3 regions of the Streptomyces flavofungini genome follow, and region 2 is predicted to be linked to each of the others. Evidence: riboswitches for the same ligand, from Rfam matches in the RefSeq annotation. Region 2 holds a riboswitch; each other region holds the start of a gene.
What was found. A riboswitch is a leader RNA that binds a small molecule or an ion and turns the genes downstream of it on or off. The one in region 2 is predicted to bind cyclic di-AMP.

Region 1 (4,205 bases), 2.6 Mb from region 2:
ACGCGGCGCTGATGCGGTGGAGTGGAGTGGTGGTGGTTGCTGTGCGTGGTGGGGGGCCGGACGGTGCGCAGGGCGGCCCGGGGACCGGGGGCGGTGAGTCCGGCGGCTCAGGTCGCGCCCGTCCCCGCTCCCGCTCCCGCCCCCGCAAGGCACGCCGCCCCCAGCCGACCGTCGCCCCCGTCGGCCCCACCCGCACCCTGCCCCGCGAGCGGGCCCTCGTCCGCGCGCTGCCCCCGCTCCTCCTCGTCGCCGGGATCTGCTTCGACATGATCACGCCGCCCGAGTTCACCGCGTCCCCGCTGTTCGCCGCGGCACCCCTGATCACCGCCCCGTTCTTCCGGCTGCGGACCACCGTCGCGGTCGCCGCCGTGTCCTGTGCCGCCGTGCTCGTGCTGCGCCTGAGCGACCGCGTCGGCGGCACCGACGTAGAGGTCACCACCGAGTTCCTGACGATGCTGACCGTCGGCGCGCTGGCCGTCGTCATCAACCGGGTCGTCCGCCGCGGCGACGCCCGCCTGGCCTCCGCCCGCTCCATCGCCGAGGCCGCCCAGCGCGCGGTCCTGCCGCAGCCCGACCCGCGGATCGGCGGCCTGGACATCGCCGCGCGGTACGAGGCCGCGGAGGCGGACGCGTTCATCGGCGGGGACCTGTACGCGGTGCAGGACACCCCGCACGGGGTGCGGCTCGTCGTCGGTGACGTACGGGGCAAGGGGATGGGCGCGGTGGCCGCCGTCGCCGTCGTCATCGGCGCCTTCCGGGAGGCCGCCGAGCAGGAGGCCACGCTGGAGGCGGTGGCGCAGCGTCTGGAGCGTGCCCTCGCGCGGGAGGGGATGCGGCGCGACGGGCTCGACGCCTTCGAGGGGTTCACCACGGCGGTCCTCGTGGAGATCCCGCGCGGCGACGAGGGCACCGTACGGATCCTCAACCGCGGCCACCCCGAGCCGCTGATGCTGTGCGCCGACGGGCGGCTGTGCGTGCTCTCGCCGTCCGAGCCCGCGCTGCCGCTCGGCATGGGCGAACTCGGCACCTGGCCGGACCGCGCGGACCGGAGTCCGTTCCCGCCGGGGGCCACACTGCTGCTCTACACCGACGGGCTCTCCGAGGCCCGGGACCAGGACGGCGAGTTCTACGTCCCCGCCGCCCGGCTCGGCGGCCGGATCTTCCCGGGCCCCGCGGGCCCCGACTCGCTGCTCGCGACCCTCGTCGAGGAGGTCCGCCGCCACACCGGGGGCGGCGCCACCGACGACCTGGCGATGCTCGCCGTACGCCGCCCGGTGACGGTCGGTGACTGAAGGGCACCCCAGCGCAGCGCGATTGACGTGATGTCAGCAAGCCGTGGAGATCCAGAACGCTGCGGTGCGTCATGGCCTCCGCGCAACTCGCCCTACTCCAGCCGCTGATGTCCCTTGTGTTCGTAGCGTAAGCGTTAACGATCAGTCGGAACGGCTTGGAATACGGCACCGCTGTCTATTAACGTTCGATAACGCAGCGCGGTCGTCCCAGCCGACACTCCAGTCGGCTCCGTGCGCACGCGCCTAATCCCGCAAGGGAGCCGGGGAACCACCACATTGGGGTGAATCGGGCACGCACCATGCCCGTAGGAGACCTTCCTGCTCCGAACCCGTCAGCTAACCCGGTAGGCGAGAAGGAAGGAAAGGAGTGCGCCCCAGTGGCGTCCAACCGGCCTGCCCCCGAAGCGCTCTACGTACCGAACGACTCCGCCGAAGGACCTGACGGTTCCCCGGGGTTCGCCGCGTACGCCCCCCAGGAGTCGTGGGAGGAGTGGAACCCCACCGCGGAGTCCATCCGCCCCGTGCGCGGCCGGCACCGGGTCCACAAGAAGGGCGGCGGCGGACTCGCGCGCAGCTCCACCGTCCTCGGCGTCGGCGTCATCGCGGCCGTGGGCGCGGGCGGCATCGCCACCGCGCAGGGCGGCAAGCCGCCGGTCTCCATCGCCATGCCGGACATGTCGGCGGTCACCGACCAGCTCCCCGAGGCCAAGTCCCTGCCGGGCGTGGGCTCCCTGATAGCCGACGACTCCGACGGCGGCGCCGACACCTCCACCGTCGCGGCCCCGCTCAGCTCCGCGGGCGTCACCACCGCCGACGCCGAACGCGGCACCACCGGCGCGGGCGAGGCCCTGCGCGCCCGCATCATGCAGCAGGCCGAGAACCAGCAGCACCAGGCGGACGACGCCCAGCGCATCGCGGCCGAGGACGCCGCCGTGAAGAAGGCCGCCGAGCAGGCCGCGGCCCAGCAGGACAAGGCGCAGGCGGCCGCGAAGGCCAAGGCCGCCGAGGAGAAGCGCAAGAAGGAAGAGGCCGCGCGCAAGAAGGCCGAGGCGGAGCGCCTCGCCAAGCTCGCCAAGAGCTTCTCGCTGCCCACCTCCTCGTACACCCTCACCTCGCACTTCGGCGACTCCGGTTCCATGTGGTCCTCCGGCCAGCACACCGGCCTTGACTTCGCCGCCCCCACCGGCACGCCCCTCAAGGCCGTGCACACGGGCACCATCAAGTCGGCCGGCTGGTCGGGTTCGTACGGCTACCGCACGGTGCTCGAACTCAAGGACGGCACCGAGATCTGGTACTGCCACCAGTCCTCGATGAGCGTCAGCGTCGGCCAGAAGGTCACCACGGGCGAGGTCATCGGCCGCGTCGGCGCGACCGGCAACGTCACCGGGCCGCACCTCCACATGGAGGTCCACACCAGCGGCGGCGCCAACATCGACCCGCTCGCCTGGCTGCAGGGCAAGGGCCTCAACCCGTAACACCCCACCGGCTCCGGCGGTCCTGGCGACGACCCCCCGACGCCAGGGCTGCCGGTCGGTGTCCGCGCGGGCCGCACCCGGCCCCCGGAACCGTGCCGCAGATTTCCGTGAGCCACACACGGAATTCGTTCCCCGGTACGGATGTTGAGCCCCTTATGACCACACTCCGCCCCCTGGGCTCCTCCGACCTCGAAGTCTTCCCCCTCGCCCTCGGCGGCAACGTCTTCGGCTGGACCGCGGACGAGGCGCAGTCCTTCGCCGTCCTCGACGCCTACACGGCCGCGGGCGGCAACTTCGTCGACACCGCCGACGTCTACTCGGCCTGGGCGCCCGGCAACAAGGGCGGCGAGTCCGAGACCGTCCTCGGCCGCTGGCTCGCCGCGCGCGGCAACCGCTCCGACGTCGTCATCGCCACCAAGGTCGGCGCCCACCCCGACTACCAGGGCCTCGCGGCGAACACCATCAAGTCCGGCGTCGAGGAGTCGCTGCGCCGCCTCGGCACCGACTACATCGACCTCTACTACACCCACTACGACGACCCGTCCGTGCCGGTCGAGGAGTTCCTCACCGCCCTCGACGAACTGGTGCGCTCCGGCAAGGTCCGGGCGATCGCCGCGTCCAACATCAGCGCCGAACGCCTCCAGGAGTCCCTGGACTTCTCCGACCGCGAGGGCCTGGTGCGCTACGTCGCGCTCCAGCCGCACTACAACCTGGTCTCCCGCGACACCTACGAGGGCCCCCTCCAGGAGGTCGCGTCCCGCTCCGGCCTCGCCGCCATCCCGTACTACTCGCTCGCCTCCGGCTTCCTGACCGGCAAGTACCGCCCCGGCGCCGAGGTCGACAGCGCGCGGGCGGGCAGCGCGGGCGCGCACCTGGAGACCGAGCGCGGGCAGCGCGTCCTCGCCGCCCTCGACGCGATAGCCGAGGAGCGCGGCGCCCAGCACGCGACGGTCGCCCTGGCCTGGCTCGCCGCCCAGCCCACGGTGGCGGCGCCGCTCGCCTCCGCGCGCACGGTCGACCAGCTCCCCGCGCTCCTCGACGTCGCCGACCTCGACCTGACCGAGGACGAGGTGGCCCGCCTCACCGCCGCGTCGGCGTGAGCGGCCCCGGCGCGCGCCGGGTCGTGCGTCAGGTGCGGTAGGGGTTGTACGAGGGGTAGGCGGGGCCGTGCGCGAGGTTCGGTGACGCGTGCGGGGCGGGGGGTGCGGCGCGGGGGTGGTGCGGGGGGCCGTACGCCGGGTACGGCAGGTGCGGGGGGCCGTAGGCCGTGTACGGCAGCGGCACCACGACCGGTGCCATCACCCGTGCCGCGTACGCCAGCGCCGGGCGGACCACCTCGCGGCGCTCCCACAGCGCGTCCAGCAGCTCCCGCTCCCGGACGGCGAAGTCGGCGCGGGCCCGGCCCCGGCCGGCCCGGTGCCGCAGCACCGCGAGGGTC
Region 2 (4,205 bases):
GAGCAGACGCTCGCCTGGGTCGAGAAGTACTTCGGCTCCATCCCCTCGCACGACGGCAAGCAGCCCCCGCGCGACGGCTCGCTGCCCGAGCGCATCGGCAAGGAGCTGCGCGAGGTCGTCGAGGAGGAGGTCCCCGCGCGCGCCCTGATGGCCGCCTACCGCCTCCCGGAGGACGGCACGCGCGCGTGCGACGCGGCCGACCTGGCGCTCACGGTCCTCGGCAGCGGCGAGTCCTCGCGCCTGTACAACCGCCTCGTGCGCCGTGACCGCACCGCGGTCACCGCCGGCTTCGGGCTGCTGCGCCTCGCCGGCGCGCCCTCCCTCGGCTGGCTCGACGTGAAGACGTCCGGCGACGTGGAGGTCCCCGTCATCGAGGCCGCCGTCGACGAGGAGCTGGCCCGGTTCGCCGCGGAGGGCCCCACGCCGGAGGAGATGGAGCGCGCCCAGGCCCAGTTGGAGCGCGAGTGGCTGGACCGGCTGGGCACGGTCGCGGGCCGCGCCGACGAACTGTGCCGGTACGCCGTCCTGTTCGGCGACCCCCAGCTCGCCCTCACCGCCGTCCAGCGCGTCCTCGACATCACCGCCGAGGAGGTCCAGGAGGTCGCCAAGGCCCGCCTGCGCCCCGACAACCGCGCGGTGCTCGTGTACGAACCCATCGCTCCCCAGGACGCGGACGACACCGGCCCCGAAGGCGCCGCCGGCACCGACGAGGAAGACGAGGAGACGGCGAAGTGACCGAGGCCGCAACGATGCAGTTCCACCCGCAGCCCCAGGCGGGCAGCGCCAGGCCCTGGGCCTTCCCCGCCCCCGAGCGCGGCGCGCTCGGCAACGGCCTGACCGTGCTGCGCTGCGACCGCCCCGGCCAGCAGCTCGTCGCCGTGGAGATCCACCTCGACGCCCCCTTGGACGCCGAGCCGAAGGGCCTGGACGGCGTCGCCACGATCATGGCGAGGGCCTTCTCCGAAGGCACCGACAAGCACTCCGCCGAGGAGTTCGCCGCCGAGCTCGACCGCTGTGGTGCCACCCTCGACGCGCACGCGGACCACCCCGGTGTCCGGGTCTCCCTGGAAGTGCCCGTCTCCCGGCTGCCCAAGGCGCTCGGCCTGCTCGCCGACGCCCTGCGGGCGCCCGCGTTCGCCGACAGCGAGGTCGAGCGCCTGGTCCGCAACCGCCTGGACGAGATCCCGCACGAGGCCGCCAACCCGGCACGCCGCGCCGCCAAGGAACTCTCCAAGGAGCTCTTCCCGGCCTCCGCGCGCATGTCGCGGCCGCGCCAGGGCACGGAGGAGACGGTCTCGGCCATCGACTCGGCGGCCGTACGCGCCTTCTACGAGAGGCACGTCCGTCCCGCCACGGCCACCGCCGTGATCGTCGGCGACCTCACCGGCATCGACCTGGACGCCGTCCTCGCCGACACCCTCGGCGCCTGGACCGGCGGGGCGGCCGAGCCGCGCCCGGTGCCCCCGGTGACCGCCGACGACCGGGGCCGCGTCGTCATCGTGGACCGCCCCGGCGCCGTCCAGACGCAGCTGCTCATCGGCCGGGTGGGCCCGGACCGGCACGACCGCGTGTGGGCCGCTCAGGTCCTCGGCACGTACTGCCTGGGCGGCACCCTCACCTCGCGCCTGGACCGCGTCCTGCGCGAGGAGAAGGGCTACACCTACGGAGTGCGCGCCTTCGCCCAGGTCCTGCGCTCCGCCCCGGACGGAACGGGCGCCGCGATGCTCGCCATCAGCGGCTCCGTGGACACCCCCAACACGGGCCCGGCCCTCGACGACCTGTGGAAGGTCCTGCGCACACTCGCCGCGGAGGGCCTGACGGACCCCGAGCGCGATGTCGCCGTGCAGAACCTCGTCGGCGTCGCCCCGCTGAAGTACGAGACGGCGGCGGCCGTCGCCGCCACCCTCGCCGACCAGGTCGAGCAGAACCTGCCGGACGACTTCCAGGCCCACCTGTACCGCCAGTTGGCGCAGACGGGCACCGTGGAGGCCACCGCGGCCGTCGTGAGCGCCTTCCCGGAGGACCGCCTGGTGACGGTCCTCGTGGGCGACGCCGCGCAGATCGAGGAGCCCGTCAAGGCGCTCGGCATCGGTGAAGTGACGGTGGTCACCGGCTGATTGCCGGGACGGACGGCGGGGACGGGGTGTGAACCGGCGGTGCCGGACCGGCGGCGGCGAGCCGCTGTCGTAAAGCCGGACATAGCGTCATCAATGCCTCGTAAGAACAGGGACCCCAGTGGCTCAGGAAGCCGCTGGGGTCCCTGCATGCCGCCATATGTCCGAATTGGCATGGAGGTTGCTCGTCTGCGCTGTGGCGTGCGCTACAAAAGGCCTGATTCGTTTGTCGATTGAAAGATGAGACGTTTAGCGTCGGTCCGGCTGTCCGTCAGGCAGTAAGCCGCGCCCGCGGCACCGGACAGTCATCGCCGAGTCCCCGTACGGCGCGAGCCAGGGGAGCCGGGGACCCACACGTCCCTGGGGTGAATCGGACCCCTTGCCGCGAGGCGAGGAGCCCGTAGGAGACCTTCCTGCTCCGAACCCGTCAGCTAACCCGGTAGGCGAGAAGGAAGGAAAGGATCAGCCGCTTCATGGCGTTCACCCGCCCGACCGGCAAGCACCGCCGTCCGAGCCGCATCTCGCGCACGACCGCAAGCGCCGCGGGCGTCGCCGCGCTCACCACCACCGGGGTCATCTCGGGCCTGGCCGCTCCGGCCCTCGCCGCCGAAGGCAGCTCCGCGGAGTACGCGCACACCGGCCTCACCCAGTCCGTCTCCGTCGGGGACTCCCTGGCCGACGAGGTCGACGCCCAGGCCGCGGCCCAGAAGCACGCCGCCGCCGAGGCCGCCGCCCAGAAGAAGGCCGAGGCCGAGGCCCGCGCCCAGGCCGCCGAGGCCAAGCGCAAGGCCGCCGAGGCGAAGCGGAAGGCCGAGGCCGCCGCGAAGGTGAAGGCCAAGAAGGAGCGCGAGGCCAAGGAGCGCGCCGCCCGCGAGGCCGAGCGCAAGCGCCTCGGCTCCTACGTCGCGCCGATCGAGGGCGGCTACGTCTCCACCGGCTACAAGACCGGCGGCGCCATGTGGTCCTCCGGCAGCCACACCGGCGTCGACTTCCACGCCGCGTCCGGCACCCAGGTCCAGGCGGTCGCCGCGGGCACCGTCGTCGAGGCCGGCTGGGGCGGCGCCTACGGCAACAACGTCGTGATCCGCCACAACGACGGCACGTACACGCAGTACGGCCACATGTCGTCCCTCAGCGTCACCGTCGGCCAGGCGGTCACCCCGGGCCAGCAGATCGGCCTCTCCGGCTCGACAGGCAACTCCAGCGGCCCGCACCTGCACTTCGAGGCCCGCACCGGCGCCGACTACGGCTCCGACATCGACCCCGTGGCGTACCTCCGCTCGCACGGCGTCAACGTCTGAATCCTGATGCCGGGGAACCTCCCGGACGTAGGAAAGCCCCGGCTCACCGAGCCGGGGCTTTCCTGTGCATGTGCGCCCCTTTGGCCAAAAGATATCCATGGATTCCGCCCTCCCGTCGGAAAACCCGGCCTTCTGCAATAGAGTTCATGGCGGCAGGCTCGATGGAGTCGTTGAACGAGCGCCATTCGACGCGTCGGCCGACGCGTTTCGCGGGCATTTAAACGGAGGTCCGTCATGCGCATTCCCGCGCACTCGGTATGCACGGCCATCCGGGACGACATCGTCTCCGGTGTCTACGAACGCGGCACGCGCCTCACCGAGGAACTGCTCGCCCGCCGCTACGGCGTCTCCCGCGTCCCCGTGCGCGAGGCGCTGCGCACGCTGGAGGCCGAGGGCTTCGTCGTCACCCGCAGGCACGCGGGCGCCTGCGTCGCCGAGCCCACCGAGCAGGACGCCGCCGACCTCCTGGAGATCCGCGCGCTCCTGGAGCCCCTGGCGGCCGCCCGCGCCGCCCAGCGCCGCACCGACGCCCATCTGAAGGTCCTGCGCGGGCTCGTCCGGCTCGGCAAGGAACGCGCCCGGCGCGGCGGCTCCGAGGACCTCCGCTCGCTCGACGGCTGGTTCCACGAGACGCTCACACAGGCCTCGTCGAGCCCCAGTCTGATCGCCCTGCTCACCCAGCTCCGCCACAAGATCGCCTGGATGTACGTCGCGGAGCCCCAGGCCGCCCCCGCGCAGACCTGGTCGGAGCGCGCCGCCGTCGTCGACGCCGTGGCCCGCGGCGACGCGG
Region 3 (4,205 bases), 2.3 Mb from region 2:
GTACTACGCGAACAGCACCAGGGACCCGCCGGGGTTCCGCCACGTACCACCGGGGCACGATGCCGTGCGTGCCCCGGGTGGGAGTTCGAAGGCGGCGGGCTCAGGGCCTCAGGTGTGCCAGGTGTTGCCGCGCTCGGACTGCGGCAGGACGTTGTCGGCGTCACCGAGGGGCGAGTCGCCGCGTCCGGCCGGCCCGGCATCGGCGCCGCGATCTGGCTCCACGCCACGGACGCGCAGGCCATTCACGACGCCCTGCTCGCCGACGGCCACACCATCGTCTCCGCGCCGATCGACGGCCCGTTCGGGCGGACCTTCACCTTCGCCGACCCCGACGGCTACCAGCTCACACTCCACGACCGCACATGACGGGCCACCTGCGCATGACGCGATATCCACACCCCTGACCAGTACTCCCTTTGCCGCCCCTTTCCGAACGAGAATCGAGCCATTCCGGGCGAGACAATTGCGCACTGGGGATCAGGGAGCGGGGACCGAGAAACGTCATCTCCCGGGTTCCGGAACCGAGTTGTCCAGCATGAGGGGCAACACGGCCCGGTCGGAGCCCGGCGAAGAGAAGGTAACTCTGCGGTCGGCCCGTCCGCAGAGCGCGCCGAAACCAACCGGAAGTCGCGAAGGTACTCGCGAGGTCCGAGCTTCCGCGGGAACACTTTTCGGGCGGATGAATGCCTGTCGCACCCGTGAGACCTGTGAGAATCGTCAGGCCAACAGCCCTGCCAGCTCGGCCATTTCGGTTTCCGGGTCCACGACGGGCTGGATCACGAGTTCGTCCACCCCCGCTTTCTCCAGCGCGGTGATCCGTTCGGCGATCTCGGACCTGGTGCCGACCAGGCCGAATTTGTCCACCAGGGAGGGCACGATGAGCTCGCGGTCCTCGGGGGAAATGCGACCCAGGTAGTTGCGGTAGAGCGCCTGGTGGAGCCTGGGGTCGGTGGGGGTGGTGCCGCGCAGGTGGAGAAGACGGTCGACGGCCGCGGCCTCCTCCGGAGGGAGGGTCGCGCGGAAGTCGGGGTTCTCCGCGCCGAGGATCAGTGCGCTCAGTGCGATGTGCCCCACCGAGTCCTTGACGGGATCGCCGTAGCGGTCCTCTCCGTCGGCGAGGACGTGCAGGGAGGACATGAGGTACGAGCGGGCCTTCTCGGCGCTGCCCGCGCCTTGCGCCGCCGACCGCCGGGCCTGGCCGAGGGCGGACCAGGCCGCGGCGTCGTGCAACCCGAAGGAAATCAATCCCGCGCCCAGTCGGCCGGCGACCGCGGCGGCCTTCAGTCCGAACGCGGCCACGACGAACTCCACGGGAGCTTCGGTATTGACGTACGGCCCGACGTGCAGGAATCGCACCCTGCTCGACCGGGTCCCTTCGCGGTGGTCCGACTCGCGGCCCGCGGTGAGGTCCTGCAGGGCCGCCGTGAACGACTCCAGCTCCGCCGTCTTCGTGGGCCGCATGCCGAGCGTACGGCGTGCCGTGTTGCCGGTGCCGACCCCGCAGACGATCCGGCCGGGGGCCAGGGCGTTGAGGCTGCTGACGGCCGCCGCCGCCGCGGGCGCGGCACGCAGCGCCGGTGAGGTGACGCCGATGCCGAGCCTGATCCGGTGGGTGGACGAGGCACAGAGCGCGAGACTCACGAACGGGTCGCCGTGGACCATCGGTGAGTCATACACCCAGAAACTGTCGAAGCCGAGTTCCTCCGCGCGGGCGGCCAGGCGTTCCGCGCCCGGCCCTGCCGTCGTGACGATTCCGGTCCGCAAGGCGACTCTCCTCGCCGTCGAGTGAGGTGACTTTCTCAACTGGCCAGCGGCGCGGAGGCATTGAATCCGCTGCTCTTCACCGGCAGGAACGGTCGATGGGGTGTCGGCCGAGTCCGGGGTGGACGACGAACGTGGCCTTCCCGCCCCGGCCCGTTTCCACACATCGGACACGCATCGCGAGAGTCATTCATGGACGCGTTGAAGCGCCCGTTCTCCTCGCAGACCCAGACCCGCCCGGGGCAGCGCGCAGACCGCCCGGGGCAGCGCACGGACCCGCCCGGCGCAGCGCACAATCGAGCAAGGCTCGACACTTTGTCCAATTTGCTCGGAGAATCTACTTTCCGCTTCATTCATGGCATACGTGAAGCGCTGCCCGCATTGAGTGACGCTCGTACGGAATAGCACGCTCCCTCGCGTCGCGCAGACGCATTCCAGCCCGGGCTCGTTCCAGTGAAATGGGTCACGCCGAAGACTGCGCGCCGCCCGGAAGCATGGAGCGCATTTCCGTTCCGCGCAAAGAAAGTTGGGCTATTGGATCAAAGGGCGTGAGGCATTGCGGCCGCCAGGGGAGGACCTCGTTCTTTTCCTGGTTGATTTCCGGCCTTGTTCCGTCCGTGCTTTCTCGCTTAACGTCACCGTCCATCCGGATGGAACGCCGAATCCTGCCGCTGTCCGGAATCCCTCCCCACCCACACACTCACTTCGCACGGCAGGAGCGGGGGACCCAGGTAAGACGCCGATCCGGATCCCGGAACGGCTCGGGGTGAAGTCGCACGCCCACGTGCGGCCGGACATCTCCCGTCCGAACCCGACAGCTCACCTCGCAGGCGACGGAGAGGAATGTGTCATGCCCGCAAAGGGAAAGCACCGTCGCCCCAAGTCCAGCCCGTTCAGCCGGGGCATCGCCGCCGCAGGCACCGGCGGCGCCGTGCTCGCGCTCCCCGTACTCGGCGCGACCGACGCGGCCGCCGCGCAGCCCGCCGCGGTCGCCCAGCCCGCCGCCGCACCCGCCACCTACGTGGTCGTCGCGGGTGACTCCCTCTCCAAGATCGCCCGGGAGCACTCCCTGAGCGGCGGCTGGAAGAAGCTCTACGAGGACAACCGCGCCACCCTGGGCGACGACCCCGCGATGATCCGCCCCGGCCTCAAGCTCACCCTCGGCGGGAAGAGCGCGGCCGGGCCCGCGCAGAAGGCGGGCGCCGACAGCGGGCGAGCCGACCGCTCCGAGCGCGACAACGCGTCCGCCGCCGAGCCCGCCGTGGCCCCGGCGAAGAAGTCGTACACCAACGACCTCGACGGCTGGATCAAGGAGTCCCTCGACATCCTGGCCCAGCACGGCATCCCCGCCTCCTACGAGGGCATCCACCGCAACATCATGCGCGAGTCCTCCGGCAACCCCCTGGCCACCAACAACTGGGACTCCAACGCAGCCGCGGGCACCCCGTCCAAGGGCCTCCTGCAGGTCATCGACCCCACCTTCGCCGCGTACCGCCTGCCCGGCACGTCGATGGACAGCTTCGACCCGGTCGCCAACATCACCGCGGCCTGCAACTACGCAGCCGACCGCTACGGCTCCATCGACAACGTCAACGGGCCCTACTAGGGCGCGTCCGGCCGGTCACTTCGGCGGCACGGGCATGGACCGCGGTCCGGATCCCCGTCCCACCGGGACCGACTGCCGGCCGTTCGACGTCCGGGTCACGCCGTGGCACCGGCTCAGTCGGCCAGGTCCAGCCACTCCCCCACGGCCAGGACGCGGGCGCGCCGCCCGGCGTGCGCGCGGAACTCCTCCTCCGGGTCGGTGACCTCGACATAGCCCGGGATCTTGTCCGGTTGCTCCGGCTCGTAGTGCACGGGCACCGCGTGTCGGGCGTCGAGGATCTTCGCGGCCGCGGCCGCCTGCCCGGGGTCCATCGCCGCGGGCAGCGGACTCGGCGGCTGCAGGTGCGGCGCGTCGACCACGGGGCCGTTGGCGGGCAGGAACACCGCGTCGAACGGGCTGAACCGGCGCGCGATGAGCCACCACGAGCCGTGGAACATCGTGTCGCCGCCGTGGAAGATCCGCTGTCCGTCGGCCTCCACGACCCAGTTGAGCTGTGGGTCGCCCAGTCCGTCGACGGCCGGGACCGAGGTGACACGGAACGGCCCGAGACCACGGGTGCACCAGGCGTCCACGGTCTCGGTGGCCAGCCGGTGCAGGGCCAGCTCACGCTCGGCCGACAGCGTGGTCACGTTGTCCACCTCGTCGCCGTACCCGGGCGCCGGTCGCAGCACCGGCGCCCCCGGCGTCAGCACGTCCGCGAGCGCGGAGGCGTCGGTGTGGTCGCGGTGCAGGTGGGTGACCAGCGCGGCGTCGGCCCTCCCGGTCGGCTCCACGAGCCCCGTGCCGGGCTTCCACCCGGTGAACAGCGGGGTGAGGTCCCGTACGTAGTCGATCAGCA

Region 1: it holds a riboswitch for cyclic di-AMP, as region 2 does, so the genes downstream of both, QUY26_RS20960 (M23 family metallopeptidase) here and QUY26_RS09215 (M23 family metallopeptidase) in region 2, are expected to answer to the same signal.
Region 3: it holds a riboswitch for cyclic di-AMP, as region 2 does, so the genes downstream of both, QUY26_RS00460 (LysM peptidoglycan-binding domain-containing protein) here and QUY26_RS09215 (M23 family metallopeptidase) in region 2, are expected to answer to the same signal.

The regions. Positions count from the first base shown of each region.
Region 1 covers NZ_CP128846.1:4,969,525-4,973,729, forward strand. The annotation lists gene QUY26_RS20955 (PP2C family protein-serine/threonine phosphatase) at 267-1,292, shown strand; cyclic di-AMP (ydaO/yuaA leader) riboswitch at 1,523-1,658, shown strand; gene QUY26_RS20960 (M23 family metallopeptidase) at 1,670-2,767, shown strand; gene QUY26_RS20965 (aldo/keto reductase) at 2,923-3,867, shown strand; gene QUY26_RS20970 (PrsW family intramembrane metalloprotease) at 3,896-4,205, opposite strand, start outside.
Region 2 covers NZ_CP128846.1:2,374,529-2,378,733, reverse strand. The annotation lists gene QUY26_RS09225 (M16 family metallopeptidase) at 1-735, shown strand, start outside; gene QUY26_RS09220 (M16 family metallopeptidase) at 732-2,117, shown strand; cyclic di-AMP (ydaO/yuaA leader) riboswitch at 2,414-2,574, shown strand; gene QUY26_RS09215 (M23 family metallopeptidase) at 2,588-3,415, shown strand; gene QUY26_RS09210 (GntR family transcriptional regulator) at 3,650-4,205, shown strand, end outside.
Region 3 covers NZ_CP128846.1:91,250-95,454, forward strand. The annotation lists partial or broken gene QUY26_RS00450 (VOC family protein) at 130-366, shown strand; gene QUY26_RS00455 (LLM class flavin-dependent oxidoreductase) at 718-1,764, opposite strand; cyclic di-AMP (ydaO/yuaA leader) riboswitch at 2,449-2,609, shown strand; gene QUY26_RS00460 (LysM peptidoglycan-binding domain-containing protein) at 2,612-3,367, shown strand; gene QUY26_RS00465 (MBL fold metallo-hydrolase) at 3,481-4,205, opposite strand, start outside.